DNA from 2 places in the Amycolatopsis sp. NBC_00438 genome. Region 2 is predicted to be linked to the other one. Evidence: predicted binding sites of a transcription regulator. Region 2 holds the regulator's gene; the other holds the start of a gene.
The links. Region 2 encodes HspR, which represses chaperone genes until heat shock. Its sites were predicted from a motif close to ANNTTGAGTNNNNNNNACTCAANNT; they were not measured.
Positions count from the first base shown of each region.

Region 1: the regulator HspR is predicted to act here: its motif matches at 9,864-9,888, upstream of lon (endopeptidase La).

Region 1 covers NZ_CP107923.1:7,455,985-7,471,330, reverse strand. Annotated here, with positions in the region: gene OG494_RS33750 (carbohydrate-binding protein) at 1-1,274, opposite strand, end outside; gene OG494_RS33745 (carbohydrate ABC transporter permease) at 1,348-2,208, opposite strand; gene OG494_RS33740 (carbohydrate ABC transporter permease) at 2,205-3,164, opposite strand; gene OG494_RS33735 (ABC transporter substrate-binding protein) at 3,161-4,516, opposite strand; gene OG494_RS33730 (glycoside hydrolase family 13 protein) at 4,544-6,193, opposite strand; gene OG494_RS33725 (LacI family DNA-binding transcriptional regulator) at 6,367-7,386, shown strand; gene lon (endopeptidase La) at 7,447-9,849, opposite strand; gene OG494_RS33715 (SAM-dependent methyltransferase) at 9,950-10,840, opposite strand; gene OG494_RS33710 (SAM-dependent methyltransferase) at 10,837-11,688, opposite strand; gene OG494_RS33705 (GNAT family N-acetyltransferase) at 11,761-12,699, opposite strand; gene OG494_RS33700 (putative bifunctional diguanylate cyclase/phosphodiesterase) at 12,940-15,346, shown strand, end outside.
Region 2 covers NZ_CP107923.1:8,314,180-8,329,525, forward strand. Annotated here, with positions in the region: gene OG494_RS37940 (DUF742 domain-containing protein) at 1-217, opposite strand, end outside; gene OG494_RS37945 ((Fe-S)-binding protein) at 719-2,953, opposite strand; gene OG494_RS37950 (DMT family transporter) at 3,107-3,364, shown strand; gene OG494_RS37955 (TetR/AcrR family transcriptional regulator) at 3,361-3,921, shown strand; gene cynS (cyanase) at 3,936-4,382, shown strand; gene OG494_RS37965 (GNAT family N-acetyltransferase) at 4,409-4,843, shown strand; gene OG494_RS37970 (YbhB/YbcL family Raf kinase inhibitor-like protein) at 4,901-5,434, opposite strand; gene OG494_RS37975 (DUF4097 family beta strand repeat-containing protein) at 5,608-6,378, shown strand; gene OG494_RS37980 (hypothetical protein) at 6,410-6,643, shown strand; gene dnaK (molecular chaperone DnaK) at 7,225-9,096, shown strand; gene grpE (nucleotide exchange factor GrpE) at 9,093-9,800, shown strand; gene dnaJ (molecular chaperone DnaJ) at 9,837-11,018, shown strand; gene OG494_RS38000 (heat shock protein transcriptional repressor HspR) at 11,024-11,449, shown strand; gene OG494_RS38005 (DUF305 domain-containing protein) at 11,523-12,065, opposite strand; gene OG494_RS38010 (lytic polysaccharide monooxygenase) at 12,062-12,823, opposite strand; gene OG494_RS38015 (dienelactone hydrolase family protein) at 12,970-13,674, opposite strand; gene OG494_RS38020 (globin domain-containing protein) at 13,740-14,843, opposite strand; gene OG494_RS38025 (globin domain-containing protein) at 15,213-15,346, opposite strand, start outside.

The DNA of each region.
Region 1 (15,346 bases), 860 kb from region 2:
AGCACGGTCCCGGTCGTCGACCCGGCTTCGGCCTCGTACTCGGTGTACGGCGTCGTCGCGCCACGCGCGGCCAGTGCCGTCTCGTTCGCGACGACGACGCTGTCGACCAGGACGTCGCTGCCGGTCCCGGCCAGTTGCAGCGTGTTGACGCCGGCGCGGACCGGCACCGAGACCGTCGCCGTCCGCCAGCCGGTGCCGGCGGGCAGGGACGCGGTCCCGGCGTCGCGGCCGTTCGCCGACACCGCGAGGGTGCCTGCACCACTGAACCGGATCGTCGCGGTCGCCGTTCCCGCCGACGCCATCGCGAAGGTGCGCACCAGACGCGCGCCTGTCGTCGCGAAGCCCGTCACATAGCCCGGACCGGTGTAGCCGGCGGTCGTCGCGCCGACGGTCGCGCCACCGGAGAGGAACGCCGCTTCCGCCTCGCCCGGTCCGGCGGGCACCGAAGCGGTCACGGTCAGGCTGTCCAGGTTCACGTTGCCGGAATCGGTGCTGTCGAAGGCGTACGCCACCGTGTGGTCACCCGCGGTCAGCGTCACGGACTCGGTCGCCGACGTCCAGGTGTCCCAGTTCGCCGACGCGGGCAGCGACACCTGCCGCTGCCGGACACTGTCGACATAGAGCGAAAGCGTCATGGCGGCACCGGTGCCGTTCGCGTACCGGAGCGCGAGCGACTGCGGCCCGGCGGTCGTCACCTTGACCGCGAACGACGTCCGCGCGGCTCCCTTGTTCCCGTCGGTGTACCCGCCGACGAATCCGGTCCCGCTGTAGCCGGGGTGGTCGGTCGCGACGACCGCGCCGCCGGACAGCGTCGCGTTCTCCGCTTCGAACAGCGGCCCTGCCTGCCCGGTCGCGGACGGCGTCACGTCGAGGCGGTCCAGGTTGACGTTCCCGCTGTCACCCGAGCCGAAGGTGTAGGACACGCTGTGCGCGCCCGCGCCGAGCGGGACGGCCACGCTCGCCGAGCCCCAGCTGTCCCAGGAAGCTGTTGCGGGCAGGGAAATCTGCTGTGCCGTGGAATCCACGGTCAGGGTGAGGGTTCGAGAAGAGCCGGTGCCGTTCGCGTAGCCGAGCGCCAGGGTGTACGAACCCGCCGAAGCGGCGGAGACGGCGAAGGTCGTCCGCGCGGTGCCGCGGTGGCCGTCGGTGAAGCCGCCGACGAACCCGCTGCCGCTGTAACCGGTGTGATCGGTTTCGACGACCGTACCGCCGGAGAGCGAGGCGGATTCGGCTTCGAGACGGGTGGTCGCGGCGTGCGCCGGGACCGTGGACACCACCGCAGTGAAAGTGAGTACCGCGACGGCCAGAACAGGGGATCTGCGCATCTGTTTTCTCCCAACCAGAGAGTCAGCCCTTGACGGCTCCGCCCAGCGCGTTGCCGCGCAGGAACATCCGCTGGAACACGAGGAACAACACGACGGGAATCACCGTCGAAATAGCGAGCGCGGCGAGGAAGACGTCGAGCTCGACGAACTTCTGCAACGCCGGGAGCCGGACCGAGAGCGGCTGGACTGCCGGATCGGGCAGAACCAGCATCGGCCACAGGAAGTCCTTCCAGGCCGCCACGATCGCGAACACCGAGACGACGCCGAGGATCGGTCGCGACATCGGCAGCACGACCGACCAGAACAACCTCAGCGGGCCCGCGCCGTCAACGCGCGCGGCTTCGAAAACCTCACGCGGGAGGTTGTCGAAGAACCGTTGCACCAGAAGGATGTTGAACGCGCTGGCGCCCGAAGGCAGCCAGACCGCCCAGAACGAGTTGATCAGCGAGAAGTCGACCATCGACAGGTAGAGCGGCACCAGCAGGACGATCGCCGGCACGAACAACGTCGTCAGGACGACCCCGGTGAGCACCCGCCGGTAGCGCGGCCGCAGCACCGACAGAGCGAACCCGGCCGTCGTCGCGACGATCAGCTGCACCAGCCACGACCCGGCGGCGACCCACACGGTGTTGAGGAAGTACTTGTCGATCTGCACGCGCGTCCACGCCGTCGAGAGGTTGGCGAGGTCGATCCCGTGCGGCCACAGGGCCAGCGGGTCGCGCAGCGTGTCTTGCGTCGGCGTGACGGCCGCCTTCGCCAGCCACAGCATCGGCCCCAGCCCGGCCAGGAACAACGCCGCCAGCAGGAGTGCGTGCAGGGTGCGGGTGGTGCGGCGGACGGCGGGCCGCCGCCAGTCCGACGGCGAGAGCAGGGCGCGCGTCATGACTTGCTCCAGGAGCGGGTGAGGCGGAAGTACCCGGCGGAGAACAGGCCCAGGACCAGGGCGAGCAGGACGCTCAACGCGGTCGCGGCGCCGTAGTCGCCGCCGAGGCTGTCGGCGAAGGCGTAGTCGTAGACGAGCAGCAGGATCGTGGTCGTCGAGCGCGCCGGGCCGCCGCCGGTGAACAGGAACGGCTCGAGGAACACCTGGGCCGTCCCGACGATCTGCAGGATGAACGTGATCAGCAGGACCCCGCGCAGGTGCGGCAGCGTGACGTGCCAGACCTTGCCCCAGACCGACGCGCCGTCGATCTCGGCCGCCTCGTACTGCTCGGGCGGGACGCTGGTCAGTGCGGCGAGGTAGATGATGATCGTGGCGCCGACCGCGGCCCACGTCGCCTCCGCGACCAGCGAGAACATCGCCGTCGACGCCGACTGCAGCCACGGCGCCGGGCTGATCCCGACGGCGCCCAGCACGGTGTTGAACACGCCGTTCGGGCTTGCGTCGTAGAAGAACTTCCACAGCAGCACGGCCACGACCGGCGGGATCACCACCGGCAGGTAGGCCAGCGCGCTGTAGAGGCCTTTCGCCCGGCGGACCTCGCTCATCAGCACCGCGGCGACGAGCGGGATCGGGTAGCCGAGCAGCAGCGCGAGCACCGCGAACCACAGCGTGTTGCCGACGGCGTTCCACAGCTGCGGATCACTGAGCACCGCGCGATAGTTGTCCAGCCCGACGAACACCGGGTCGGAGACGAGGTTCGTCTGCTGGAAGCTCATCACGACGGCCTGGCCGATCGGCCGCCACGAGAACAGCCCGAACACCGCCAGCATCGGCAGCAGGAACAGCACGGTGCCGAGGCCGCCGCCGCGCACCCACGTCAGCGGCGTGCGCCGGCGGCGGGCCCGGGCCGGCGAGCGCGAGGTCGCCGTCGCCGGCCGGGCCGCCGTGAGCGTCACGGCTTGTCCAGCAACGCCTGGGCCTGCGTCTGCGCGTCGGCCAGCAGGGCGGGGATGTCCGCGCCGCGGTCGGTCAGGACCTTCTGCGCCACCGGGTCGAGCAGGCCGTAGACCTGCTGGGTGGACCGCGTCGGCTCCGGGATCAGCGGCTGGCCGAACATCTTGTCCGTGTACGGCGTCAGCTGCTTCACCGGCACGTTGACGTACTGCGCGATCCAGCCCATCCGCTGGTCGAAGGTCGCTTTGTCGAACACCGGCAGCTCGGGCGAGCCGACGGCTTCACCGGAGTCCGCGGTCGCTTTCGCGTCGGCGACGGCCGCGGCCTGGTCGGCCTGCTTGCTCAGGTAGTAGAAGTCGATCCACTTCACGGCCGCGGCCTTGACGGCGTCGTTCGCCTTGGCGTTGACACCCGCGAGCGTGCCGCCGCCGAGGACACCGGCGTTCGGGCCGTCCAGCGGCAGGGCCGTGACGCCGTAGTCGTCCGCCTTGATCGCGTTCTGCGCCTTCAGCGAGCCGTAGTTGCCGCCGCCGGAGACGTACATCCCGATGCGGCCCGCGGCGAAGTCCTGGTTGATGCCGTTCCAGTCGTAGAGGAAGTTGGCGCCCATGCTGTTGTCGTCCCAGCGCATGGTGTGGATGGTCTGCAGCGCGCGGGCCATCTGCGGCGTGTTCAGCGTCGCCGTCGCCTTGTCCCCGCTCAGCTGCTCGGTGCGGCCGCCGAAGGCGTAGTCGAGCGTCGCGAGGATCCAGCCGCCGGTGTTGTCGGTGGTCAGCTGGGCGTACCCGGCCTGGCCGGTCTTCTCGGCGATCTGCTTCGCGTCCGTGCGGATCTCGTCCCAAGTGGACGGTGGCTTGTCCGGGTCGAGGCCGGCCTGCTTGAACAGCGTCCGGTTGTAGTGCAGCGCCTGGCCGTGCGCGGCGATCGGGACGGCCCACATCTTGCCGTCGTCGGCCGAACCCGCCTTCGCGACCTCAGGGTTGAACTTCTTCGCGTACGGCAGCTGGTCGACCAGGCCGCTGATGTCGGCGAGCTGACGGCGTTCGATCAGGCCGCGGCCGTCGGTGAACGGCATGGTCAGGACGTCGGGGAGGGTGCCGCCGGCCAGCTGCGCGGTGAACGTCGTCGCGTCCCACTTGAACTCCTGCGGGACCAGGTCGATCTTCGGGTTCGCGGTTTCGAACTGGGTCACGCGGGTGGTGAACGCGGCGACCGCGCCCTGGTCGAGGCCCGGTTCGATGGACACCTTGACGACGGTCTTGCCGTCGGCGGTCGTGGTTTCGTCGGTGCCGGAACAGGCGGTCAGCACGACGGCGGCGCACAGGCACACCGCGGTGATCTTCGAGGACTTCATCGTCACTCCTAGCGGTTTCGACGCGGGTTACTGGACTCGCAGCCAGACGGCTGTGTCGGTGGGCAACTGGGAGTCGGCCAGCTCGCCGCTGGCGAGCAGGATTTCGAGGTGGGAGGGCAGGTCGATCGCGGTTTCGCCGAAGTTGACCAGGCAAAGCAGGTCTTTGCCACGGCGGAAGGCGAGGACGTCGTCGCCGTCTTCGGCCGCCCAGGCGAACTCCTCGCCACGCAGCGCGGGCTCGGACCGGCGCAGCGCGATCATGGTGCGGTAGAGCGTCAGCATCGACCGCGGATCGCCGTCCTGCCGCTCGACCGAGTAGTCACCCCAGTTCGCGGGCTGGGGCAGCCAGGGGGTTCCGCCGAAGCCGAACGCGCTGTCCGCGTCGGACGTCCAGGGCAGCGGGACGCGGCAGCCGTCACGGCCGGGGTCGGTGCCGCCGGAGCGGAAGTGCATCGGGTCCTGCAGGACGTCCAGCGGCAGGTCCTCGACCTCGGGCAGGCCCAGCTCGTCACCCTGGTAGACGTACAGCGAGCCGGGCAACGCCGCCGACAGCAGCGCGGCCGCACGGGCCCGGCGCTGCGCCTTCGCCAGGTCGGTGGGGATGCCGAAGGCCCGGGCGACGAACCCGAACGAGCTGTCCTCCCGGCCGTAGCGGGTGGCCGCGCGGGTGACGTCGTGGTTCGACAGCACCCACGTCGGGGGCGCGCCGACCGGGCCGTGGGCGTCCAAAGTGGACACGATGGCGGTGCGGAGCTCGCCGGCGTCCCACGGGCGCATCATGAAGTCGAAGTTGAACGCCGTGTGCATCTCGTCCGGCCGCAGGTAGCGGGCGAAGCGGTGCGGGTCGGCCAGCCAGACCTCGCCGACCAGGACGCGCGGCTCGGCGTAGGAGTCGGCGACGGCCCGCCAGCTGCGGTAGATGTCGTGGATCTCGTCGCGGTCGACGAACGGGTGCGCGTCCGGCGTCACCTCGTTGGGCAGCGCGGGGTCCTTGACCGGCATGGTCGCGGAGTCGATGCGGATGCCCGCGACACCCCGGTCGAACCAGAAGCGCAGCACGCGCTCGTGCTCGGCGCGGACGTCCGGGTGGTTCCAGTTGAGGTCCGGCTGCTCGGGCGCGAACAGGTGCAGGTACCAGTCGCCGGGCGTGCCGTCCGGGTTCGTGGTGCGCGTCCAGGTGCCGCCGGAGAAGCTGGACTCCCAGTCCGTCGGCGGCAGCTCGCCGTGTTCGCCGCGGCCCGGGCGGAACCAGAACCGTTGGCGCTCCGGCGATCCCGGTCCGGCGGCGAGTGCGGCCTTGAACCACTCGTGCTGGTCCGAGACGTGGTTGGGGACGATGTCCACAATGGTCTTGATGCCCAGCCCGGCGGCTTCGGCGATCAGCTGTTCGGCCTCGTCGAGGGTGCCGAACGCCGGGTCGATGACGCGGTAGTCGGCGACGTCGTACCCGCCGTCGGCCAGCGGCGAGGAGTACCAGGGCGTGAACCAGATGGCGTCCACGCCGAGGCGTTTGAGGTGGGGCAGCCGGGTGCGGACGCCGGCGAGATCGCCGGTGCCGTCGCCGTTGCCGTCGGCGAAACTGCGCGGGTAGATCTGGTAGATGACCGCACCGCGCCACCACGGCGCCGCCTGCTCGGCGGGTGTGGTCAGCGGGCTGGTCGAGAGGTCGGTGGTCACGGGACTCCCGTTCTGGCTCAACGGTTTCCGGAGCGCGGCGAAGGGTGCGGACCCAGGTCCGCGGCGATTAGGTTTAGCGCTATACCTCGATAGACGGTAATGTCGTCCCCGGCCGGTTGTCAACGGCCGGTCCCGTAACCTTGGGGCCCGGGGTGAGCGAGAGGAGTCCGAGGGTGCGCGTCACGCTGCGGGAGGTCGCCGAGCAGGCGGGCGTGAGCATGATGACCGTGTCGAACGTGATGAACGGCAACCGCGCGCGCGTCTCACCCGGGACCATCGAGAAGGTCCAGCGCATCGCGGCCGAGCTCGGCTACGTCCCGAGCGCGTCGGCCCGCAGCCTCGCGACGAAGGCGTCCCGGCTGGTCGGCCTGCTGGTGCCGGCCGCCGACGAGGACAGCCTGATGATCAGCCCGCACACCATGGCGATCGTCGGCCTGATCGAGCGCGAGCTGCGCAAGTACGGCTACCACCTGCTGCTGCGCGGCGTCGCCCACCCGGACGAGGTCGCCGAGGCGCTGCGGTCGTGGAGCCTCGACGGCGCGATCCTGCTGGGCTTCCTCGACGAGGAGGTCGGCAACCTGACCAAGAAGACGATCGGCGCGGTCCACGTCGTCGCGATCGACAGCTACTCGGCGAACCGCCTCACGACGGGAACGCGTTCCGACGACTTCGCGGGTGCCCGGCTCGCGGCCCGGCACCTGCTTGACTTGGGCCACCGCCGGATCCTGTTCGCCGGCCCGGCGTTCAGCGGCGTCGGCGTGGTCCACGAACGCTTCGAGGGCTTCAGCCAGGCGTTCGCGGACGTCGGCGTCGAGCGCCCAGACCTGGTGGAGACCGTCAACACGACGTACGCGGAAGGCCGCGAACTCGGGCTCGTGCTCAAGGACCGGCACCCCGGCATGACGGCCCTGTTCGCGACGGCCGACATCCTCGCGGTCGGCATCGTCCACGGCCTGACCGAGGCGGGCGTCCGGGTCCCGGAGGACGTCTCGGTGGTCGGCTTCGACGACCTCGACCTGTGCAACTACGTGACGCCCAAGCTGACGACGGTGTCGCAGGACATCGCGCGCAAGGCGTCCACGGCGGTGTCCATCCTGATGGACTCGATCGAGAAGAGCGAACGCCCGAAGCATCCGGTGACGATCGACGTCTCACTGGTCGAACGCGAGTCGACCGCTCCGGTCCGGGCATAGGAAACGGCCGGTTTCCCTGGGGGAGAGGGAAACCGGCCGTTCAGGTGGCGGCGTTCGGGGTTACGCCGCCTGGGCAACCGGCGTCGAAGCCGGGGTCAGGGCGAGGTCCAGGACCTCGCGCACGTTCGCCACCGCGTGGACGTCCAGCTGGGACAGCACTTCGGCCGGGACGTCGTCGAGGTCCGGCTCGTTGCGCTGCGGGATGATCACCGTCTTCATCCCGGCCCGGTGGGCCGCCAGCAGCTTCTGCTTGACGCCGCCGATCGGCAGGACGCGTCCGGTCAAGGACACCTCGCCGGTCATCGCGACGTCCGCCTTGACGACGCGGCCCGAGAGCAGCGACGCCAGCGCCGTCGTCATCGTGACGCCGGCCGACGGGCCGTCCTTGGGCACCGCGCCCGCGGGGACGTGGACGTGGATGCCGCGGTTCTTCAGGTCACCGACCGGAAGTTCCAGCTCCGCGCCGTGTGAGCGCAGGTAGGACAGCGCGATCTGGACGGACTCCTTCATCACGTCGCCGAGCTGGCCGGTCAGCTGCAGCCCGGACGCGCCGGACTCCTGGTCCGCCAGCGACGCCTCGATGTAGAGGACGTCACCGCCGGCGCCGGTGACCGCCAGACCGGTGGCCACACCCGGGGTCGCGGTCCGCTGGGTCGACGCGGGCAGCGACGACTCCGGCAGGTGACGCGGCCGGCCGAGGTAGTCCGGAAGGTCGGAATCGTCGATCGTGAGCGGCAGGGTGGCCTGGTCGAGCGCCACCTTCGTGGCGATCTTGCGCAGCACCTTCGCGATCGTGCGGTTCGCGTCGCGCACGCCCGCCTCGCGGGTGTACTCGGCGGCGATCCGGCTGAACGCGGCGTCGGTCAGCGCGACGTCGTCCGTGCTCAGGCCGGCGCGCTCCAGCTCGCGGGGGAGCAGGTGGTCGCGGGCGATGGTGACCTTCTCGTGCTCGGTGTAGCCGTCCAGCGTGACGAGCTCCATCCGGTCCAGCAGCGGGCCGGGGATGGTCTCGAGCGCGTTGGCCGTCGCCAGGAACACGACGTCGGACAGGTCCAGCTCGACCTCGAGGTAGTGGTCGCGGAACGTGTGGTTCTGTTCCGGGTCCAGCACTTCGAGCAGCGCCGCCGTCGGGTCGCCGCGGTAGTCGGCGCCCACCTTGTCGATCTCGTCGAGCAGCACGACCGGGTTCATCGAGCCGGCTTCCTTGATGGCGCGGACGATCCGGCCGGGCAGCGCGCCGACGTAGGTGCGGCGGTGGCCGCGGATCTCCGCCTCGTCGCGGATGCCGCCGAGAGCGACCCGGACGAACTTGCGGCCCATGGCCTTCGCGACGGACTCGCCCAGCGACGTCTTGCCGACCCCGGGAGGGCCCGCGAGGGCGAGCACCGCGCCGGACCGGCGTCCGCCGACTGCGCCGAGACCCGATTCCGCGCGACGCTTGCGCACGGCCAAGTACTCGATGATGCGTTCCTTGACGTCGTCGAGGCCCGCGTGGTCCGCGTCGAGCACGGCGCGCGCGGCGGCGATGTCGTAGCTGTCCTCGGTGCGCTCGTTCCAGGGCAGCTCCAGGACGGTGTCCAGCCAGGTCCGGATCCAGCCGCCCTCGGGGGACTGCTCGGACGTCCGGTCCAGCTTGTCCACCTCGGCCAGCGCGGCCTTCTTCACGGCGTCGGGCAGCTCGGCGCCTTCGACGCGGGCGCGGTAGTCCGTGTCGTCGGTGGAGCCGTCGAGCTCACCCAGCTCCTTCCGGATCGCTTCGAGCTGGCGGCGCAGTAGGAACTCCTTCTGCTGCTTCTCCATGCCTTCGGAGACGTCCTTGCGGATCGTGTCGGTCACCTCGAGCTCGGCCAGGTGCTCCTTGCTCCACTCGAGCGACTTCTCCAGTCGCGCGGTGACGTCGAGCGTGGTGAGCAGCTCGACCTTCTGGTCGGTGTCGAGGTACGGCGCGTTGCCGGACAGGTCGGCGACCGCGGACGGGTCTTCGACCTGCTGGACGGCGTCGATCAGCTGCCAGCCGCCGCGCTGCTGGAGGATCGAGATGACGACGGCCTTGTACTCGGCCGCGAGCTTCGCGGTCTGGTCGTCGGTGGTTTCGGGGGCGTCCTCGGCGTGCACCCAGCGGGCGGCGCCGGGACCGTCGGCCATCCGGCCGACGAGCGCGCGGGTGGTGCCACGCAGCAGCACGGCGGCCTTGCCGCCGGGCACGCGCCCGATGCGCTCGACCGTGGCGACGGTGCCGTACTCGGCGTACTCACCGTGGACGCGCGGCACGATCAGGACTTCGGCCTTGCTGCCGCCGGTCGACCGGATGCCGGGGAAGCTTGCCTGGCTCGGGGTGCCGGCCTGGGCGGACTCCACCGCGGCCCGTGTCTCGGTGTCGGTGAGGTCGAGCGGGACGACCATGCCCGGCAGCACGACGTCGTCATCGAGCGGGAGCACGGGCAGGAGGCGGGTGTCGGACATGTGCACTCCTCGGGTAGTTGAGTCTGCCTAGCTCAACTCTCCGATGGGTGTGTTTGTTTCCGATGGTGCGTTCGCCCACAGCGATCAGCAAAAGTGCAGGTCAGAGGCTTGGGCGGCGCGCCACCGCGCACCAGGCGAACGGCCGGGTCTCGAGATCCAGCACCGTCGGACGCTCGTCGGGGCGCCAGTCCGGCAACGATGTCATCCCCGGCGGGAGCAGCGGCCAGCCGCCGAACCAGGGGAGCAGTTCTTCGGCCGTGCGCAGCCACGCGGGGTTCGTCGTGTCGCGGTAGGCGTCGATGAATCGTTTCACCTCGGCCGCGCGAGCCGGCGGGGCGTCGTCGCGGCAGGTGCCGTGCGTCAGAGCCAGCCAGCTGCCCGGCGCCAGCTTCGCCCGGTACGTCGCCATCAGGCCATCGGGATCGTCGGACGGGCCGACGAAGTGCATCACCGTGATCATCAGCAGGCACACCGGCCGCGACCAGTCGATCAGGTCCTGGGTCACGTCGTCCGCGAAGATCGCGGCCGGCCGCCGGATGTCCCGCTCGACCAGGCCGGCCCAGCCCGTCGCGTCTTCCTTTTCCAGGATCAGCCGGGAATGCGCGGCGGCCACCGGCTCGTAGTCGACGTACACCACCGACGCCCGTTCACCGTCGGGCAGCAGCTCCCGGACGATCTCGTGCACGTTGCCCGCCGTCGGCACGCCGGAACCGAGGTCGACGAACTGGCGGACACCGGCGTCCATCGCCGCCGAGACGACGCGGTTCATGAACGCCCGGTTCTGCCGCGAGATCGGCCGGATCAGTGGCCACACCTTCTCCATGCGACGGCCGAACTCGCGGTCGACCGCCCAGTGGTGGTCGCCGCCGAGGTACCAGTCGTAGACGCGCGCCGCGGACGGCTTCTCCGTGTCCACTCCGGCCGGGGCGATCGGCGCTCCTCCCGTGCCCCCGCCACCACCCTCAGCGGAGGTGGTGTCCTCCGGACTCATGCGAGGGGCTTCTCACCGATGCCGCACCACGCGTACGGGCGGGCTTCGGCTTCCAGGGCGTTCAGCTTCCGGTCGGGCCGCCAGTCCGGCAGGTGCACGATGCCCGGCTCGAGGAGGGGCCAGTCGCCGAACAGCGGCACGATCTCCTCGCGGGTGCGCAGCCACACCGGATTGCTCGTCTTGCGGTATTGCTCGACGAACCAGCGCAGCCCGGCCAGCGACTCGCCCTCGCCGTCACCCTCGCTCATCTGCGAGATCGCCAGCCAGCTGCCCGGCGCGAGCGCGTCGCGGTAGGCCTTGAGCAGGCCGTGCGGGTCGTCGTCCGGGCCGACGAAGTGCAGCACCGCCATCATCATCACGCAGACCGGCTTCGAGAAGTCGATGAGCCGTTTCGTCTCTTCCGCGCGCAGCACGGCCTTGGCGTCGCGCATGTCGGCCTGGACGATGCCGGCCCAGTCGGTCGCCGCCTCCTCTTCGAGGATGAGCGTCGCGTGGGCGACGGCGACCGGCTCGTAGTCGACGTAGACGACCGTCGCGTCGTGCTCGTCGGGCAGCTCGGCCTCGACGACCTCGTGGACGTTGCCGGCCGTCGGGACGCCGGAGCCGAGGTCGATGAACTGCCGGATGCCCGCCTTGAGGGCCGCGCGCACGGCGCGGTTCATGAACTCGCGGTTCTGCTTGGAACCGGGGCGCACGAGCGGCCACTGCTGTTCCATCCGCCGCCCGAACTCGCGGTCCACGGCCCAGTTCTGGGTACCGCCGAGGTACCAGTCGTAGATCCGGGCCGCGGACGGCTTCTCGGTGTCGACGCCCTCGGGTGCTCTGGGCGCGGCGTCCCGCTCGTTCACTTCGGTTCCCCGTCCCTCGAATCCTGGCGCCAGCCTATAAGGACGGAGTGCGACGGGTAATCCGCCAGTAGCTCACCGAACTGCTGGGCGACGCTGCCAGTACGTCCACAGCGGGCGGTAACCCTGGGCGTACCAGAACGGCGTCGAGAGCGGGTTCGCCGCGGCGTGGTGCAGCAGGACGACGTCGGTGCCCTCCTCGTCGAGCACCTGGTGGGCGTGGGCCGACAGCGCGGTGCCGACGCCGGACGACCGCGCCGCTTCGGCGACGGCCAAGGACGAGAGGTAGCCGACGCGCTCGGCGGCGACACGGTCGCTGATCCAGCCGGTCTCGCCCGGGTGCTGGACGTTCACCATGCCGAGCGCGCGGCCGTACAGCTCCGCGATCCACAGCGGCGGTTCCGGCCGGTTGAGCTGCTCGGCGAGGTCCTTGGCCAGGATGTCCGCGACGCCTTCGCGCAGGTTCACCGTGCCGTACTGGGCGTCGAAGGAGTGCAGCTCCATCCCCAGCGCCACGGCGGTTTCGAGGTCGCCGGGCTCGGCCCGGCGGATCTTGACGCCGGGGGTGCCACGCGGGCCCTCCGGGATCATCCGGTCGGCCGGGCGGACCGCGACCACGCGCAGCGGCGCGAAGCCGTGGTGCAGCATTTCGCGCGTGCCGGCGGCGTCCCGGCTGGCGCGCGGGAGGACCGCCGCGGTCTCGGTGTCGCCCGGTTCGGCGACCGCGCGCAGATGTTCATCCCATCGGGTGAGGAGGGCGTCGAGCGCGGCGGCCGGCTGCGGGCCCGCCAGGTGGAGGTCGAGCCGGTGCTCGGTGAGCGCGCGCCACGGCGCGTTGGGGGCGTCGCGGTCCACCTGGACGCGGGACGCGAGCCCGGTAGCGGCCGAGTCGCCGAGGTCGACGTCCAGCACCACGGCGTTTTCGGTGCTCTCGAAGGGGGAGGAGCCGGGGAGGAGGGGGTCCACCGCCGCGAGCCGCGCCGCGTGTTCGGTGGCAATCACATCGCTGTGCATGGGGCACATTCAAGCGCTACCCGGCCCGGAACGCGTAGAGGGCGTCTCGGGGAAGGGGGCATCCGAGGTTTCACCCCTTGGTCCACGCAGGTCAGCGCTATCGAGGCATTGTTAACCCTGGGGTGATCTCCTACTGTCTCGAAAGGGACATGAGTACGCCCTACGGGGTACGGTATGGCCCTTGTCCACACCTGACGTCACGGATCAGGGACCAGTGGGCAAGCCGGGAGGGAAGAACGGATGCCGGAGACCAACGCGCGCGGCGACGCCGTGGCGCAGCCCGGGCCGGACGGTCCCGAGGCCGCGCCGCTCCCCGCGGCCTCCGCCGAGGCGCGGACCGACGAACGCCGGTTCCGCGTCTACACCTTCGCGGTCCTGAGCCTGGGACTCGTCGCGGCGTTCGCGGTCGGCTCGTGGCTGCCGTTCCACTGGGACAGCAAGCTGCTGTGGATCGGCCCGGTGCTCGCGGTCGCGTTCCTGCTCGCCGAGCAGCTCGGCATCAACGTCGACGTCCGCAGCGGCATCTCGTGGACCATCTCCTTCACCGAGATCCCGCTCGTCATCGGTTTCTTCATCGCGCCGTTCGAAGTCGTGCTGGCCGCGCACCTGGTCGCGGGCATCGGCACACTGCTCGCGCGGAAGGTTGCCGGCCGTGTCCTCTACAACGCGGGCGCGTTCCTGCTCGAGATCACCGGCGCCTTCGCGGTCGCCGGTCTGGTGAAGTTCGCCGTCGGCGCCGGTTCGGGCCGCGAGATCCCCTGGGTCGCCGCGCTCGCCGGCACGCTGACCGCGCCGCTCGTCAGCACGCTGCTCGCGCTCGCCGCGGTGCGTGTGCTGCGCCGCCGGATGCGGGTCAGCACCGCCGTCCGGCTCACCGCGCGGATCCTGGTCGTCGGGTTCGTCAACGCGTCGGTCGGCCTCTCCGGCTACCTCGTCATCTCGAACACGCCCAAGGCGTGGCCGCTGGTGCTCGCCGTCTTCCTCGGCCTCACCGCCCTGTACTGGGCCTACTCCGACCTGCTGCGCGAGCAGCGGGACATGGAAGCGCTCTCGGACGTCAGCCTGATGGTCGCCCGCTCCGGCCAGCAGGCCGCGGCCCGCCCGGCCAGCCGCGCGGACGAGCTCGTCGGCGGCGTCGACGTCCGCGAGTGGGCGACGATCGCCGAGCGCATCAAGGACCAGCTCGCCGCCGGCCGCGTCGTGCTGCGGTTGCGGCTGGAGCCGAAGGACACCATGCGCGTGGTCGTCGCGGGCGACGACCTGCCCGCCGCCGACCCGGGCGCCGACGACCCGCTGCTGCGCCTGCCCGGCGCGCACGTCCGGCACTTCCGGATCACCGAGGCCAACCCCGACGTCCGCGCGGCGCTGCTCGACCGCGGCGCGCAGGAGGCGCTTGTCGTCCCGCTGCGCAGCGCGAACCAGCTGCTCGGCGTCGTCGAGGCGCACGACCGGCTGTCCCGCTGGCGCGGTTTCGGCAAGTACGACGTCCAGCTGCTCGGCACGATGGCCAGCCACCTCGCGACGTCGCTGGACAACCGGCGGCTGCTCGCGACCCTGCGCCACGACGCCTACCACGACCCGCTCACCGGGCACCTCAACCGGCCGGGCTTCCGGCAGGTGGCGAAGGAACCGTTGCGGGACTTCGCGAACGCCGTGGTGCTGCGGATCGACCTCGACGTCTTCTCGACGGTCTCCGACGCGCTGGGCTACGCCTGGGCCGACCGGATGGTCATCGCCGCCGGCCGCCGCATCCGCGACGCGCTCGGCCCGGACGTCCCGCTCGCCCGGCTCGAGGGCGCGTCGTTCGCGGCGCTGCTCGTCGGCACCCCGCCGGAGGACGCCCACCACGCGGCCGAGCGGCTGCGCGAAGAGCTGTCCGCGCCGTACCCGGTGGACCGGCTTTCGGTCGAGGCCAACGCGATGATCGGCTACGCGACGACGTCCGCGGAGGAATCGGGCGACGCCGTCGACATCGAAGGCCTGCTGCAGCGCGCCGACGTCGCTGTTCGCGCTACCAAGGGCGGCGAAGAGGTCCGCGGCTACGTGCCGAGCATGGGCCAGATCTTCCTGCGTCGCTTCCAGATGGTCACGCAGTTCCGGCAGTCCCTCGAAGACGGCCAGGTCAGCGTCCACTACCAGCCGAAGATCACCCTGCCGAACCGCCAGGTGGCCGGCGTCGAGGCGCTGGTGCGCTGGGTGCACCCGGAGTTCGGCCGGCTCGGCCCGGACGAGTTCGTCCCGGCCATCGAGGCGGCCGGCCTGATCGGCGTGCTGACGTCGTTCGTGCTCGGCGAGGCCCTCAAGCGCTGCCGCAAGTGGCTCGACGAGGGCCTGCGGATCTCGGTGGCGGTCAACCTGTCGGTGCGCAACCTCGCCGACGAGGACTTCCCGAACAAGGTGGCCCGCGAGCTGGACCGCGTGGGCATCCCGCCCGAGCTGCTGACGTTCGAGCTGACCGAGTCCGGCGTGATGTCCGACCCGCAGAAGGCACTGCCGATCCTGCGCGAGCTGCACTCGCTGGGCATCACGCTCGCCGTCGACGACTTCGGCACCGGTTACTCGTCGCTGGCCTACCTGCGGCAGCTGCCGGTCGACCAGGTCAAGATCGACAAGAGCTTCGTCCTCGGCATGGGCACCGACCTCGGCG
Region 2 (15,346 bases):
CGGCGAAGGCCTCGTTGAGTTCGACCTCGACGAGGACTTCGGGTTCGGGGGACGGCTCGGGCGCCGGCACGATCCGGTCCGCGGCCGCCACGGACGGGAAGCGGGCGCCGACCCGGCCGACCGAGGGCGACGGGTCGGGCGACGCGAAGCGCTCTTCGGCGTCGTCCGGGAGGGTGTTGAGGGCGTGCCGGCCGGCCGACGGGAAGCGTGCGCCCACTCGTCCGGTGGTGGTCCGCCGGTCCTCGCCCATCCTTGCCGCCCCCTGATTACGCGTTTGTCAAAGGTGATCCCGGCGGCTGCGCCGACGTCGGGGAAAGGCCAGGATACGCCGGTTGTCCGGCGGACAGTCCCGGATTTGTCCTCGTCCTGCTCCGCCATTTCGGTGATTTTTGCGATCGCTATTGGGGTAATCGATTGCCTTGAGGAATTCCCAGCTAGTGGACCTTCGGAACACTCACCTGGGTACGAACTCTGCGGGCCGTGACAACGAGTAGTGCCACGGACACGAAAATGACCGCGGGCTGTTCGAATATCGCCGCGGCCCGTGCTCGATCACCGTTTTCGGTCCCAGCTGGCAAAAGGTGAGCCGCGCTCCGGCGGCCTGCGGGAACGCGACCCCGGGCCGGGCCCGGCGCCCGGAACCGGAACGCCGCCACGACCAGGGCGACAACGACCACGGCCCGGCCATGACATCCGTCGTGGCCGGGCCGGGTGCGCGTCAGGCTTCTTCGGACGTCTCCGCGAGCGACGGTGCCCCGAGGGCCACCGGCTTCGGCTCCGGCTTGCGCTTCACCGACTCGAGCAGCATCTGCGCGACGTCGACGATCTCGACCTTCTCACTCGCGCTGCCGTCGGCCTGGCGGGCCGTGAGGCCGTCGTTCAGCATGACCTTGCAGAACGGGCAGCCCGTCGCGATCTTCGACGGCGCGGTGCCGAGCGCCTCGTCGACGCGCTCGACGTTGATCCGCTTGCCGATCTTCTCTTCCATCCACATCCGCGCGCCGCCGGCGCCGCAGCACATCGACTTGTCGCCGTGCCGCGGCATCTCGCGCAGCTGCGCGCCGGTCGCGCCGACCAGCTCGCGCGGCGCGTCGTAGACCTTGTTGTGGCGGCCGAGGTAGCACGGGTCGTGGTAGGTGACGTCCTCGGCGACCGGCGCCACCGGCACCAGCTGCTTCTCCCGCACCAGCCGGTTCAGCAGCTGCGTGTGGTGCACGACGTCGAACTGGCCGCCCAGCTCCGGGTACTCGTTGGCGAGGGTGTTGAAGCAGTGCGCGCAGGTCACGACGACCTTGCGCGTCCTGCGCTCCCGGCCCTCGAACACCGAGTTCAGGATCTCGACGTTCTGCTGCGCCAGCATCTGGAAGAGGAACTCGTTGCCCGCGCGCCGCGCCGGGTCACCGGTGCACGACTCCTCCGAGCCGAGCACCTTGTACTTGACGTCGGCCATGTGCAGCAGCTCGGCGACCGCGCGCGTCGTCTTCTTCGCGCGGTCCTCGAACGCGCCGGCGCAGCCGACCCAGAACAGGTACTCGGCGTCGCCCATGTCGCCGTCGAACACCGGGACCTCGAAGTCCAGGTCCTCGGTCCAGGCCAGCCGGTCCTTGGCGTTCTGGCCCCACGGGTTGCCCTTGTTCTCCAGGTTCTTGAACATGCCGTTCAGCTCGCTGGGGAACGACGACTCGATCATCACCTGGTAGCGGCGCATGTCGACGATGTGGTCGACGTGCTCGATGTCCACCGGGCACTGCTCGACGCAGGCGCCGCAGCTGGTGCAGGACCAGAGGACGTCGGGGTCGATGACGCCACCGGTAGCACCATCGCCGCCGATTAGAGCTTTTTGCGACTCGGCGATCGCGAGGACGTCGATCCCCGCGTACATGTTGTCGCCGGACAAACCGACCTCGTCACCGGCCATGTCGCGCTTTCCACCGGCCAGCAGGTACGGCGCCTTCGCGTAGGCGTGGTCACGCAGCTGCGTGATGAGCAGCTTCGGCGACAGCGGCTTGCCGGTGTTCCACGCGGGGCACTGCTCCTGGCAACGGCCGCACTCGGTGCACGTCGAGAAGTCCAGCCAGCCCTTCCAGCTGAAGTCCTCGATCTTGCCGACGCCGAAGGTGTCCTCGTCCGGGTCGGCTTCCTCGAGGTCGAGGACCTTGCCGCCGCTCATCATCGGCTTGAGCGCGCCGAGGGCGACGCCGCCGTCCTGGTCGCGCTTGAAGTAGATGTTGAAGAACGCGCTGAAGCGGTGCCACGCGATGCCCATGGTCATCGTGCGGGCGACGACGATCAGCCAGACCGTGGCGCTCATCAGCTTGACGAACGCGAAGACCGTGACCAGGTTCGGGCTGGCCGGCAGCAGCTCGCCGAGCGGGTTCGAGACGAAGGCGGCCCAGGTCGGCGTCTCGTGCGCGCCGAGCGCGGCCTTCGCGGCGCGGACGCCGATGATGCCGATGCCTTCGATGAGGACGACGGCCTCGATGAAGTAGGCCCACTTGAAGTTGGAGCCCTGGAAGCGCGACTGGCGGTCGGCGCGGCGCGGGTGGTTGCGCTGGCGGATCGCCATCAGCACCAGGATGCCCACGATCGTGCCGAGCCCGAGCAGCTCCATGAGCAGCTGGAACGGCGGGAAGTCGTCGAGGACCGGCCAGCCCCAGGTCGGGACGAACACCTCGCCGTAGGCCTCGAACAGGGCGAGCGAGCCGAGCAGGAAGCCCCACATGACCAGCCAGTGGGCCGGTCCGACACTGCGCTTCCGGTTCATCCGGGTGTGGGCCGCGAACTCCTTGATCAGCGTCTTCATGCGCGGCATGAAGGGGCCGTTGCGGGTCGCGTCGGGCTGTCCGAGGCGGATGACCCGCACGAAGCGGGCGATCGTCGCGGCGAACATGCCCCAGGCGACGAGGCCGAGCAGGACGGAGATCCCGCCGAGCGTCAGTTGCAGAGCGCCCATCGTTCGGGTGCCTTTCGTCCGGATGGATCAGTGGTGGTGCCGGGAGACTAACCTTCCTTACTGATGAGTAACCCGTTGAGTGGGGCTAAGTCCCACCGATGTGGTGTACGTCGCTCTTTGTTTCGGGACGATCGTCCAGGTAGTTTTCACCCTATGGGTGCGTACCTTCTCCTCGCGCTGGCGATCGCCGCCGAGGTCTCCGCGACGGTCTCGCTGAAGCTCTCCGAGGGCTTCTCGAAGCTCGGCCCGTCGATCATCGTGGTGCTCGGGTACGCCGTCGCGTTCGTCGCGCTGGTCGCCATCGTCGGCGTCGTGTTCCTCAAGGAACCGGTCAACGCGGCCATGATCGCCGGGCTGGCGCTGGTGATCGGCGGGGTAGTGCTGATCGAGATCGGGAGTGCGTCCACGTGAAACTGCAGGTCGACGGCCGGAAAGTGCGCGGCGAGAAGCGTCGCGCGGAGCTCATCGAGGCGACGCTGCGGGTGATCGAGCGCGACGGCGTCGCGGGCGTCACCCACCGCACGGTCGCCACCGAGGCCGGCGTGCCCACGACGTCCACGACCTACCACTTCTCGTCGCTGGACGACCTGCTGGTCGCGACGCTCATCTCGTGCGCCCGCGACATGGCGACCGAGGTCTACTGGATGATCGACCGCGCCCGCTCGCGCGGCAGCCGCGGCGCCGACGAGGTCGCCGGCCTGCTGGCGGAAGCGCTCGGCCCGCGTCGCGGCCGCACGATGGCGGAGTACGAGCTGTACCTGCTCGCCGCGCGCAAGCCCGAGCTGCGCCCGGCCGCGCGGCGCTGGCTGGACGTCCTGACGTCGATGGTCCGGCACGACGACGAAGTGGCGTTCCGGGTGTTCCTCGCCGGGATCGACGGGCTGCTGATCCAGGGCCTGATCGACGACGAGCCGCCGTCCGCCGACGAACTTCGCCCGGTTGTCGCCTACCTGCTGAAACCTCGTTGATCTAGCGTCGGCCCATGACGACCAAGCAAGAAGCCGCGGAAGCCGTTCTCGCCGCGAAAGTCCGGCTCGGCCTCAGCTGGGCCCAGCTCGCCGAAACCCTGGACGCGCCGCTCGCCTGGACGACGTCCGCGCTGCTCGGCCAGCACCCGGTGCCCGCGGAGATCGCCGCGAAGGCCGCGCAGGTCCTGGAGCTGGACGCCGACGCCGAGGCCGCGTTGCGCCTGCAGCCGACCCGCGGCGCGCTCGACGACGTGGTGCCGACCGACCCGACGATCTACCGCTTCTACGAGGTCCTGCAGGTCTACGGGCCGACGATCAAGGAGCTGATCCACGAGCAGTTCGGCGACGGGATCATGAGCGCGATCAACTTCAAGCTCGACGTCTCGCGGCGGGAAGACCCGGGCGGCGAGCGCGTGGTCGTCACCATGGACGGCAAGTTCCTCAAATATCAGTGGGGCTGAGCCGTTTCCCTGGTAGCTTGCCGATCATGCGGACATTCGGCGACTACGAACTCGACGACGACCGGGCGCGGCTGGACCTCGAAGTGGTGTGGAAGTTCCTCTCCACCGAGGCGTACTGGGGCCGCTGGCGCACCCGCGCGCAGATCGAGGCGGCCGTCGAAGGCTCGTGGCGGGTCGTCGGCGCCTACCGCGGCGAGGAGATGGTCGGCTTCGCGCGGGCGTTCTCCGACGGCGTCTCGTCGGCGTACCTGGCCGACGTGTTCGTCGTGGACTCCGCGCGCGGCACCGGCGTCGGCAAGGAGATCGTGCGCGAGATGATCGACAACGGGCCCGGCGCCGGCTTCCGCTGGATGCTGCACACCGCCGACGCGCACGGGCTGTACCGGCAGTTCGGCTTCGGCGAGCACACGAAGGGCCGCTACCTGGAGCGCGAGGGCGTCAACGCGGAGTCGTTGCGCTGACGGGCTTCGGCCGGGGTGGGACCGGGGTGTCGTTGCCGATACCCCGATCCGGCGCCGTCAGCCCTTGTTCTCGTAGACCGGCGTGAGCACCGCGCGGGCCAGCGTGTGGCCGAACATGTTGAAGCCGAGGAACGCCGGTGTCGAGTCCTCGCCGATCTCCAGCTTGTCGACGTCGAGCGCGTGCACCGCGAAGTAGTAGCGGTGCGGGCCGTGCCCGGGCGGGGGCGCGGCGCCGAGGTACTGCTTGACCCCGCCGTCGCCCTTGAGCGTCACCGCGCCTTCGGGGAGACCCGAGCCGTCGCCCGCGCCCGAGGCCAGCTCCGTCACCGACGCCGGCAGGTTGAACACGGCCCAGTGCCAGAAGCCGCTGCCCGTGGGCGCGTCCGGGTCGTAGCAGGTCACGACGAAGCTCCTGGTCTCCGCCGGGAAGCCCTCCCACGACAGCTGCGGCGAGCGGTCCTCGCCGCCGGCGCCGAAGATGCCGGACAAGTGGGGCGTCGCCAGGGTTTCGCCGTCGGCGACGTCGGTGCTGCGGAGGGTGAAGGACGGCACGTCGGGCAGGGATTCGTACGGGCCGGGTTGCTGCGGCATGGATCCTCCTGATCACGGAACTGGAGACGTCCGCCAGGTTAGGCCCCGGAGCGCGACCCCGCGTGTCAGGGACGGATCTCAGGGTTCTTCGGGGGGTTACCCCCATGTACTGGGTGGTGCCCCGGTCCTAACGTTTTCCGGGCAGAGGAAACTCACTGAGGGGACCAAAGACCATGGCGCGCCCGCTTCTGGCTCTGGGTGGCATCGCACTGATCGGCGTCGGCCTGGCGACCGCCTTCGGCTGGGGCTGGGGATCGGACTTCCAGAACGACAACACGCTTGCGCAGACCATTCGCAGCGTGAAGCTCGACGGCGACTCGGGTGACGTGAAGATCCGCACCGGCACCGGGCCGTCGACCGTGCACCAGGAGATCAACTACCACTGGCGCGGCAACCCGGGCGACACCTTCTACCGCGTCGACGGCGACCAGCTCGTGCTCGGCGACTGCGGGAACAACTGCTCGGTCGACTTCGAGGTCGTCGTGCCGGCCGGGGTGCCGGTCACCGGCAAGGTCGACTCGGGCGGGCTGGACATCGCCGGCGTGGCGAGCGTCGACGTCCAGGCCGACTCCGGGAGCGCCCGCGTCGAGGACGTCTCCGGCGCGGTGCAGCTCCACCTCAGCAGCGGGTCCATCGACCTGCACGACGTCGGCGCGGTGACGGTGCAGAGCGATTCCGGCAGCGTGACCGGCGACGGCGTGCGCGGCCCGGTCGACGTCGGCGCCGAAAGCGGCCGCGTCGAGTTCACGCTGGCGCAGGCGAACGACGTCAAGGTGCACGCCGACAGCGGCAGCGTCGAGCTGACCGTGCCGGGCGGCCCGTACCGCGTCCAGGGCGACAGCGACAGCGGGCACCGCGAGATCGACGTCCCGACCGACGGGTCCGCCGCGCACACGCTCGACCTCACCACCGACAGCGGCAGCGTCACGGTCCGCGCGGCCTGACGCTTCCCTATACACACAGGGGAAAACTTTCATGGGCAAGATCGAACGGCGCGTGCTGGCGGCCGCGCTGCTGGGGGCCGTCGCGATGTTCGGGGTCGTGGGGTTCACCCGCGGCGAGAACGCCGAGACGCCGGCGCAGGGGGTGCCGGTCGCGGTGGATTCCCACTATCGGGTGACTTCGTGGTCGGGTACCGCCGCGGAAACCATTGTGCTGCAAGAAACTCCGGATTTCTTCTTCTCGTCCTGGACCGGCCGCCGCTCCTGAATTGTCGGGGGCCGCTGTTAGGAAGGGGGCACGCCGAAGGCCGGCGTGCAGGGGAGGAACAGATCATGGACATGCGCCGGATCGCCGCGGCTCGCCGGACATCGCCGGCTCCGGGTTGACCTCGTGGCCTCGTGGCCTCGGCGGCCCCGAGCCGGCCTCCTTCGTGGACGTGGGCCCGCGGCTCCCGGTGCTCGCGCGCAGGTGCTCGGCGCGGTGTTTGAACGGCGGCCGGCGGTGCCGTCCGGCTGTCTCGGCGAGGCGGTGCCGGGCGGCCACGAGCGTCGCCCTCGCTTCGACCCCGTGCGCCGGTCTCGCGACGCCGTGCCGTTCGGCACGCCCGTCATCCCAGGTCACCTGCGTGGTGAGCGGCCTCACACCCGGTCGAGGTCAAGTCCGTAGGGCAGGCCGGGAACAAGACGGCCGAACGGCTCGTTAGGCTGCATGTAGAGGTTGAGCGCAGTCGACTCAAGTCCGACTTGACGAGTCGCGCAAAGGCCCGATAGAACTTGCCAGTACCTCGCTCAAGGCGAGGACGAATGTGCAGGTCACGAACCAAGCAGGTTTACACAGGAGGAAGCACCATGGCGCGAGCGGTCGGCATCGACCTCGGCACGACCAACTCGGTCGTCGCCGTCCTGGAGGGCGGCGAGCCGACGGTCATCGCCAACTCGGAAGGCTCCCGGACCACCCCGTCGATCGTCGCCTTCGCCAAGAACGGCGAAGTGCTGACCGGTCAGCCGGCGAAGAACCAGGCGGTCACGAACGTCGACCGGACCATCCGGTCCGTGAAGCGGCACGTCGGTACCGACTGGAAGACCGAGATCGACGGCAAGAACTACACGTCGCAGGAGATCAGCGCGCGTGTGCTGATGAAGCTCAAGCGCGACGCCGAGGCGTACCTGGGCGAGACGATCACCGACGCGGTGATCACCGTCCCCGCGTACTTCGAGGACGCGCAGCGGCAGGCCACCAAGGAAGCCGGGCAGATCGCCGGCCTGAACGTGCTCCGCATCGTCAACGAGCCGACCGCCGCCGCGCTGGCGTACGGCCTGGACAAGGGCGAGAAGGAACAGACCATCCTGGTCTTCGACCTCGGTGGCGGCACGTTCGACGTCTCGCTGCTGGAGATCGGCGAGGGCGTCGTCGAGGTCCGCGCGACCTCCGGTGACAACCACCTCGGTGGCGACGACTGGGACGAGCGCATCGTCAAGTGGCTGGTCGACAAGTTCAAGGCCACGAACGGCATCGACCTCACCAAGGACAAGATGGCGCTGCAGCGCATCCGTGAGGCTGCGGAAAAGGCGAAGATCGAGCTGTCCAGCTCGAACTCGGCCGGCATCAACCTGCCCTACATCACGGTCGACGCCGACAAGAACCCGCTGTTCCTCGACGAGCAGCTTTCGCGCGCCGAGTTCCAGAAGATCACCTCGGACCTGCTCGAGCGCACCCGGAACCCGTTCAACAACGTGATCCGGGACGCGGGCATCGCCGTCGGCGACATCGACCACGTCGTGCTCGTCGGTGGTTCCACCCGCATGCCGGCCGTGTCGGACCTGGTCAAGGAGCTGACCGGCGGCCGCGAGCCGAACAAGGGCGTGAACCCGGACGAGGTCGTCGCGGTCGGCGCGGCGCTGCAGGCCGGTGTGCTGAAGGGCGAGGTCAAGGACGTCCTGCTGCTGGACGTGACCCCGCTGTCGCTGGGCATCGAGACCAAGGGCGGCGTGTTCACCAAGCTCATCGAGCGCAACACCACGATCCCGACCAAGCGCTCGGAGATCTTCTCCACCGCGGACGACAACCAGCCGTCGGTGCAGATCCAGGTGTTCCAGGGTGAGCGCGAGATCGCCGCGCACAACAAGAAGCTCGGCATGTTCGAGCTGACCGGTCTCCCGCCCGCCCCGCGTGGCGTGCCGCAGATCGAGGTCACCTTCGACATCGACGCGAACGGCATCGTGCACGTCCTGGCGAAGGACCTGGGCACGAACAAGGAGCAGTCGATGACGATCACCGGTGGCTCCGCGCTGCCGAAGGACGACATCGAGCGGATGGTCAAGGACGCCGAGGCGCACGCCGAGGAGGACAAGACCCGTCGCGAAGAGGCCGAGACCCGCAACCAGGCCGAGACGCTGGTCTACCAGACCGAGAAGTTCCTCAAGGACAACGACGACAAGCTGCCCGAGGACCTCAAGGGCAAGGTCAAGTCCGCGATCGACGAGTCGACCGAGGCCCTGAAGGGCACCGACTCCGCGAAGATCCGCGAGTCGATCGAGAAGCTGAACACCGCTTCGCAGGAGCTGGGCACCGCCCTGTACGCCAACGCGAACGCCGACGCCGCCGCCGGTGCCGCCGGTGCTTCGGGCGCGGCCGGTGACGCCGGCGCGGCCGGTCCGGACGGTGCCAAGGCCGATGACGTGGTGGACGCCGAGATCGTCGAAGAGGACGAGAAGAAGTGACTCACAGCTACGACGAATCCGAGAACCAGGGCCGTAGCCCCGAGGAGCCGGTGGTCGTGCGTGATCGGCGCCGCGTGGACCCGCAGACCGGGCAGGTTCGCCCGCCCGGTCCGGCCCACGCCGCGCCGGAGCCCGACGAGGCGCCCGTGGAACACGCGGGCCCCTCGCTCGGCGAGTCCATTGTGGACGATTCGGTGACCGTGGTCTCCGACGTCGAGAAGGAGCTCTCCGAGCGCACCGCCGACCTCCAGCGGTTGCAGGCGGAGTACGCCAACTACCGCAAGCGGGTCGAGCGTGACCGCGAAGCGGTCGTGATCGGCGCGAAGGCGACGGTGGTGAACGACCTGCTGCCGCTGCTCGACGACCTCGAGCGGGCCGACCAGCACGGTGACCTCACCGGGGCGTTCAAGGCCGTCGGCGACAAGCTGATCAGCGGCCTGCAGCGCGCGGGGCTCGAGTCGTTCGGCAGCGAGGGCGAGCCCTTCGACCCGAGCGTGCACGAGGCCGTGCAGCACAACACCTCGCCGGACGTGGCGGGCCCGACGGTCACCGTGGTCATGCGCCGCGGCTACCGCTTCGGCGACCGCGTGCTGCGGGCGGCGCTGGTCGGCGTGACCGACCACGAGCCCGGTGCGGCCCCGGTGGACCCGCCGGTCGGTGGCGAGCTGCCACTCGACGGCGCGCCCGATGCGCAGCAGCAGTAAGCAGTATCCGGTTCCAGCGGAAGGAGGAGGCGCCCGATGAGTGCTCGGGAATGGATCGGTAAGGACTTCTACCGGGAACTGGGCGTCTCCTCCGACGCCACGGCGGACGAGATCAAGAAGGCCTACCGCAAGCTGGCCAAGGAGAACCACCCGGACGCGAACGCCGGCAACGCCGAGGCGGAGCAGCGGTTCAAGGCGGTCTCCGAGGCCTACGGCGTGCTCTCCGACGCGAGCAAGCGCAAGGAGTACGACGAAGCGCGGCGCCTGTTCGGCGGCAGCGGGGGTGGCTTCAACTTCCCCGGTGGCGGCGGCGGTTCCGGCAGCTTCGACGTGGGCGACATCTTCGGCCAGGCCGGCGCGGGTGCGGGCCAGCAGCAGGGCTTCGGCGGGCTCGGCGACATCCTCGGCGGGCTCTTCGGCCGCGGCCGGACGACGGCGGGCGCGACGGCCAACCGGCCGCAGCGCGGCGCCGACGTCGAGACGGACGTCCGGATCGACTTCACCGAGGCGGTCAAGGGCGCGACCCTGCCGCTGCGGTTGTCGAGCCCGGCGACCTGCTCGACGTGCGGCGGCAACGGCGCGAAGCCGGGGACGTCGCCGCGGACCTGTCCGACCTGCAGCGGGTCGGGTCTGGTCAGCCGGAGCCAGGGGGCGTTCGCGTTCTCGGAGCCGTGCCGCGACTGCCGCGGCCGCGGGCAGATCATCGACGACCCGTGCCCGGAGTGCGGCGGCGAAGGCATCAGCACGCGGACCCGCACGCTGACCGTCCGGATCCCGCCGGGCGTCGACGACGACCAGCGCATCCGGCTGGCCGGTCAGGGCGAGCCGGGCCGGGGTGGCGCGCAGGCGGGCGATCTGTACGTCCGGGTGCACGTCGCGCCGCACGCGCTGTTCGGGCGCAAGGCGCTCGACCTGACGATCGCCGTGCCGGTGGACTTCACCGAACTCACGCTCGGCACCACGATCACGGTGCCGACGCTCGAGGGCAAGGTCTCGCTCAAGGTGCCGCCGGGCACCGCGAGCGGGCGGGTGCTGCGGGTGCGCGGCAAGGGCATCGCGAAGCGCGACGGTTCGCAAGGTGATCTGCTCGTCACCCTCCAGGCGGCGATTCCCGCCAAACTGGACGACAAGGCGCGCGAAGCTCTGCAGTCGTACGCCGAGGCGATGGCCGGGCACGACCCCCGGCCGGAGATCACTGAGCTGCTCGAAGGCAGGTGAGTGGGATGTTCGGCGGGATTCCCCCGGAGGGGGACGAAGAAACCCCGGTGTTCGTCATCTCGGTGGCGGCCCAGCTGGCCGGGATGCACGCGCAGACGTTGCGCACCTACGACCGGCAGGGCCTGGTGTCGCCGGGCCGCACTTCCGGTGGCGGGCGCCGCTACTCGATGCGGGACATCGCGCTGCTGCGCGAGGTCCAGCGGCTGTCGCAGGAAGACGGCGTGAACCTGGCCGGCATCAAGCGCATCATCGAGCTGGAGAACCAGGTCGACGCGCTGCGGGCCCGCCTGACGGAGCTCACGGAGGAACTGGCGGCGGCGTACGCGGCCGGGGAACAGGCCGCGGCGGCGGCGCACGCCTCCTACCGCCGGGACCTCGTCCCGCTGAACCAGCAGACCGCGATGGTGGTCTGGCGCCCCAAGCGCCGCTAGTCCGCAAAAGCCCGTGAAGGCCCCCTCACCGACTCGGTGAGGGGGCCTTCACGGCGTTCAAGCCCCGGGCGCGTCAGAGCTTGAAGTTCAGCAGCTGCTTCACCTCGGCGCTGCGCGACTCGATGACCCGGCGGGCCAGGTCGCGGGCCTGGGCGTTGACGCCGCCACTCGTGCCGTTCTCGGTCTGGGCCAGCTCGACGGCGCCCTGCTGCTGACCGGTCAGGACGTCCAGGAACTTGCGGCCGAACTCCGCCTCGGGTGCGGTCTTCAGCGTGCCCACCAGGTCCGGGGCGGTCATCTGCATGCCTCCGTGGCCGGCGTGGGCCTGCGGGTTCATGTCCATCGCCTCGGGCTGGTGCCAGTCGCGCAGCCAGTTCTTCATGTCGTCGATCTCGGTCTGCTGCGTCGACTCGATCGCCGCCGCCAGCACCTTCAGGTCCGCGGGCAGCGAGCCGCGGTCCCGCACGAGCCGGACGATCTCGATGCCCTGCTGGTTCTGGGGGATCAGCATCTGCAGGAACATCACGTCGGCCGCGTTGTAGGAGGGGGCGGACGCCGTCGCGCCGCTGCCGCATCCGGCCAGCAGCAGTGCGACGGCGACCAGCAGGAACCTCACTGGCGCTGCCAGAGGGCCGGGGTGTTCGGCGGCTCCCAGCCCGCGATCGCCGTGTGCGGCTGGAGACAGCGGTAGCTCACGCCGCCGTAGGTCACGACGTCACCGGCCTTGTACGCCTTGCCCGCGGTCCACGTTCCGCCGGCCGGCGGGGTCGTCGTCGGGGGCGGGGTCGTGGTGGGCGGCGGGGTCGTGGTCGGGGGCGGCGTGGTGGTGGGCGGCGGGGTCGTCGTGCCGCCGCCACCGATCTGGAGGTCGACGCAGCTGTAGAACGCGTTGGCCGTGTCCGAGATGTTCCAGATGGCCAGCACCTTCACCCGGCCTGAATAGCCGGCCAGGTTCACCGTGTGCGACAGCGTCGCCGGTGGCTGCTGGTTGTTGCCGGCGAACGTCGCGACGCGCGTGTTGCCGATGTAGTAGTCGTAGCTCGAGGTGGCGTGCCGGGCGGTGAACACCCAGTTGAACGTCACCGTGGTGCCGACGGACTTGGCCGGCCACGGCTTCGACTCGTCGGTCAGCTCGGCGAACTGGGACAACCCGGCGTTGCAGCTGCGCAGGCCCTTCGGGCCTTCGACGCTCTGGGGTTCGTAGACGATCTGGCCGCAGTTCGGCACCTTCCCCGCCGCGCAGTTGGCCTGCCTGCTGGGTGGGTCGGAGATGTAGCCGTGGGCGCTGGCGGAGGCAGCGGGCAGGACGACCACCAGCACCGGCGCGAGGATCGCACCGGCGGCAGCCGCGAACAGCTTGCGCTTCAAGGTCATTTCGGCTCCTCGAAGGGGGAACGACGTCGTTCCGGAGGGAGGGCGAACGAGCACATCCGGGGGAGATGTGGTCTAGACCATAAGTCGATTCGGGCACAACGGTCAACGAACTACCGCCATTCGGCGGTTTTGCTGCTCCGCTCGGCTCAGCGCGAAGGTCGGTCCAGGTGTTCGCCGAAGAAGCTCGTCACCCGGCGCCACGCGTCCTCGGACGCTTCGTGGTGGTAGGTGAAGCCGACGACCTTGAGCAGCAGGTTCAGCGGCGCCGCGACGTCGACCTTGTTGGCGAACCCGTGGCCGGCGCCCGGGTACTCCTTGACGTCGTGCGGGATCTCACGCTCGGTGAGAGCCGTCTCGAGTTTCGCGGCCGCGCCGCGCAGGCCGAAGTCCTTCTGGCCGAAGCTCGCGACGATCGGGCAGGCGTCGTCCAGCACGGAGAGGTTCTTTGGCAGCTGGCCGTAGTAGGGCGCGGACGCTTCGAAGCCGCGCGACGCCGCGACGAGCGCGAAGCCGCCGCCCATGCAGAACCCGGCGATGCCGATCCGCCCGCTGCAGTCCGGGCGCGCGGCCAGGAGCGCGCGGGACGCCTCGATGTCGTCGAACGCCCGGCCCTTGTTCGCGAACATGTCCGAGAACACGCGTCGTACGCACTTGCGCATGCCGCCGCGCGAGTACAGGTCGGGGCTGAGCGCGAGGAAGCCCTCGCCGGCGAAGCGGTCGGTGATGTTCCGGGTGTCCTGGCTCAGCCCGAACGCGTCGTGGATGAGCACCACGCCCGGGTGTGGTCCCGGCCCCTCGGGTTCCGCCAGGTAACCGCCGATGCCGCCCGAAACCGGAATAGTCATCTCCATATCGGCGACGATAGCGAGGATCGGGAGTTCGCGCGCGCCTCGGATTCCGCCATTCCGGACACCGGTCAGTCGAGGGTGAACGGGTCGTACGATATTCGTTCCAGGTCGACGCCCTTGGTCAGCAGTTTCGCAATGGTCGCCTGGATCATCGGCGGGGAACCGGAAACGAGCACGTCGTGGTTCTTCCACGCGCCGCGCTGGGTCACTGCGTGGGCGAGCGTGCCGCGGTCGCCGCCGGACAGCGCGCCTTCTTCGGTAACCGGGGTTACCGTCAGCCACTTCGACGTCGCGGTCAGCCGTCGCAGTTCTTCCAGCACGTAGAGGTCTTCGGGTTTGCGGCCGCCGAAGAACAGGTGCACCGGCGGGTTCCGCTTCCAGCGCTGGAGGTCGTCGAGGATCGCGAGCAACGGCGTGACCCCGGTGCCGCCGGCGATCATCAGCAGCCGTTTCTTCGTGGTGCTCGGCCGCACGTTCAACGCGCCCATCGACGGCCCGAGGCGCCAGACGTCGCCCGGTTTGGTGTGGTTGACGATGGCGCCGCTGACCCAGCCGCCCGGCACGGTCCGCACGTGGAAGGTGAGCTCGCCGTCGCCGCGCGGTGCGTTCGCCGGCGAGAGGTAGCGCCACAGCCGGGGCCGTTGCGGCACCTCCACGCTGACGTAGCCGCCGGCGCGGTAGGGCAGCAGGCCTTCGGTCCGCACCTTGACCAGCGCGACGTCGCGGGTGAACTTCTTGTGTTCGATCACGGTCGCCGACCACGACGCCGGCCCGGTCTCGGCCTGGGCGGCCTCGCGCATGGTCTTGGCGATGATGCTGTACGCCCTGGACCACGCGGACTCCACCTCGGGTGTCCACTTCTCCTTGAGGAACCGCTTCAGCGCCGCGAGCAGCGCGATGCCGACGGCGTCGTAGTGGCGCGCGACGACGGCGAACTTGCGGTGGTCGCGGCCCAGCTGGCCGAGGAACGTGACGAGCTCGTCCGGCCGGTCGACCATCTGCACGACGTACACCAGCGCGCGCAGCAGCCTGCTGCGCTGGGTCGCCATGGAGATCGGGAACAGGTCACGGCAATCGGGCGCGACCACGAACAACGCGCCGTAGAAGTACTGCGCGAGTTCGTCGGCTTTCGGCTCGACGACGGCGAAACTTTCCCGGATCAGCCGGGCCATCTCTCGGCCTTCCACGGCCGTAACGGGAACGGGGGCGGGTGCGGGCAGGGTGGGGATCTTCACGGATTCAGCAGTCATCGGGAACGGTTTTCTCCAGTCGTGCATGGCTTTTTGGCGCCGTCCACGCGGCACAGCTGTAGCGGTACCGCCCCCGAGGGTTCCCGACTGTAGGCGCATTCCCGTGCAGATGCGCGTGATTTCGCGCGTTCCCCTCGAACGGAGCAATTTCGCCACGCGCGGTCAACCCCGCCTGGCACTGCGTAAAAACGATCACCCGGATGGATTCACGAAAACCGGTAACAATTGCCGAAGTTTGGCCGATTCATTCACCGGACAGATGCGTCGCGATTACCGGACAAGGCCGGACGGCTAGTCGATCGTGAACGGGTCGTACTGGATCTGGTCGAGCGCGCTGCCCGCGACGAGCATCCGCGAGACGGTCGCCCGGATCATCGCCGGCGAGCCGGAGACGAGCACGTGGTGCCCGGGCCACGAGCCGTAGC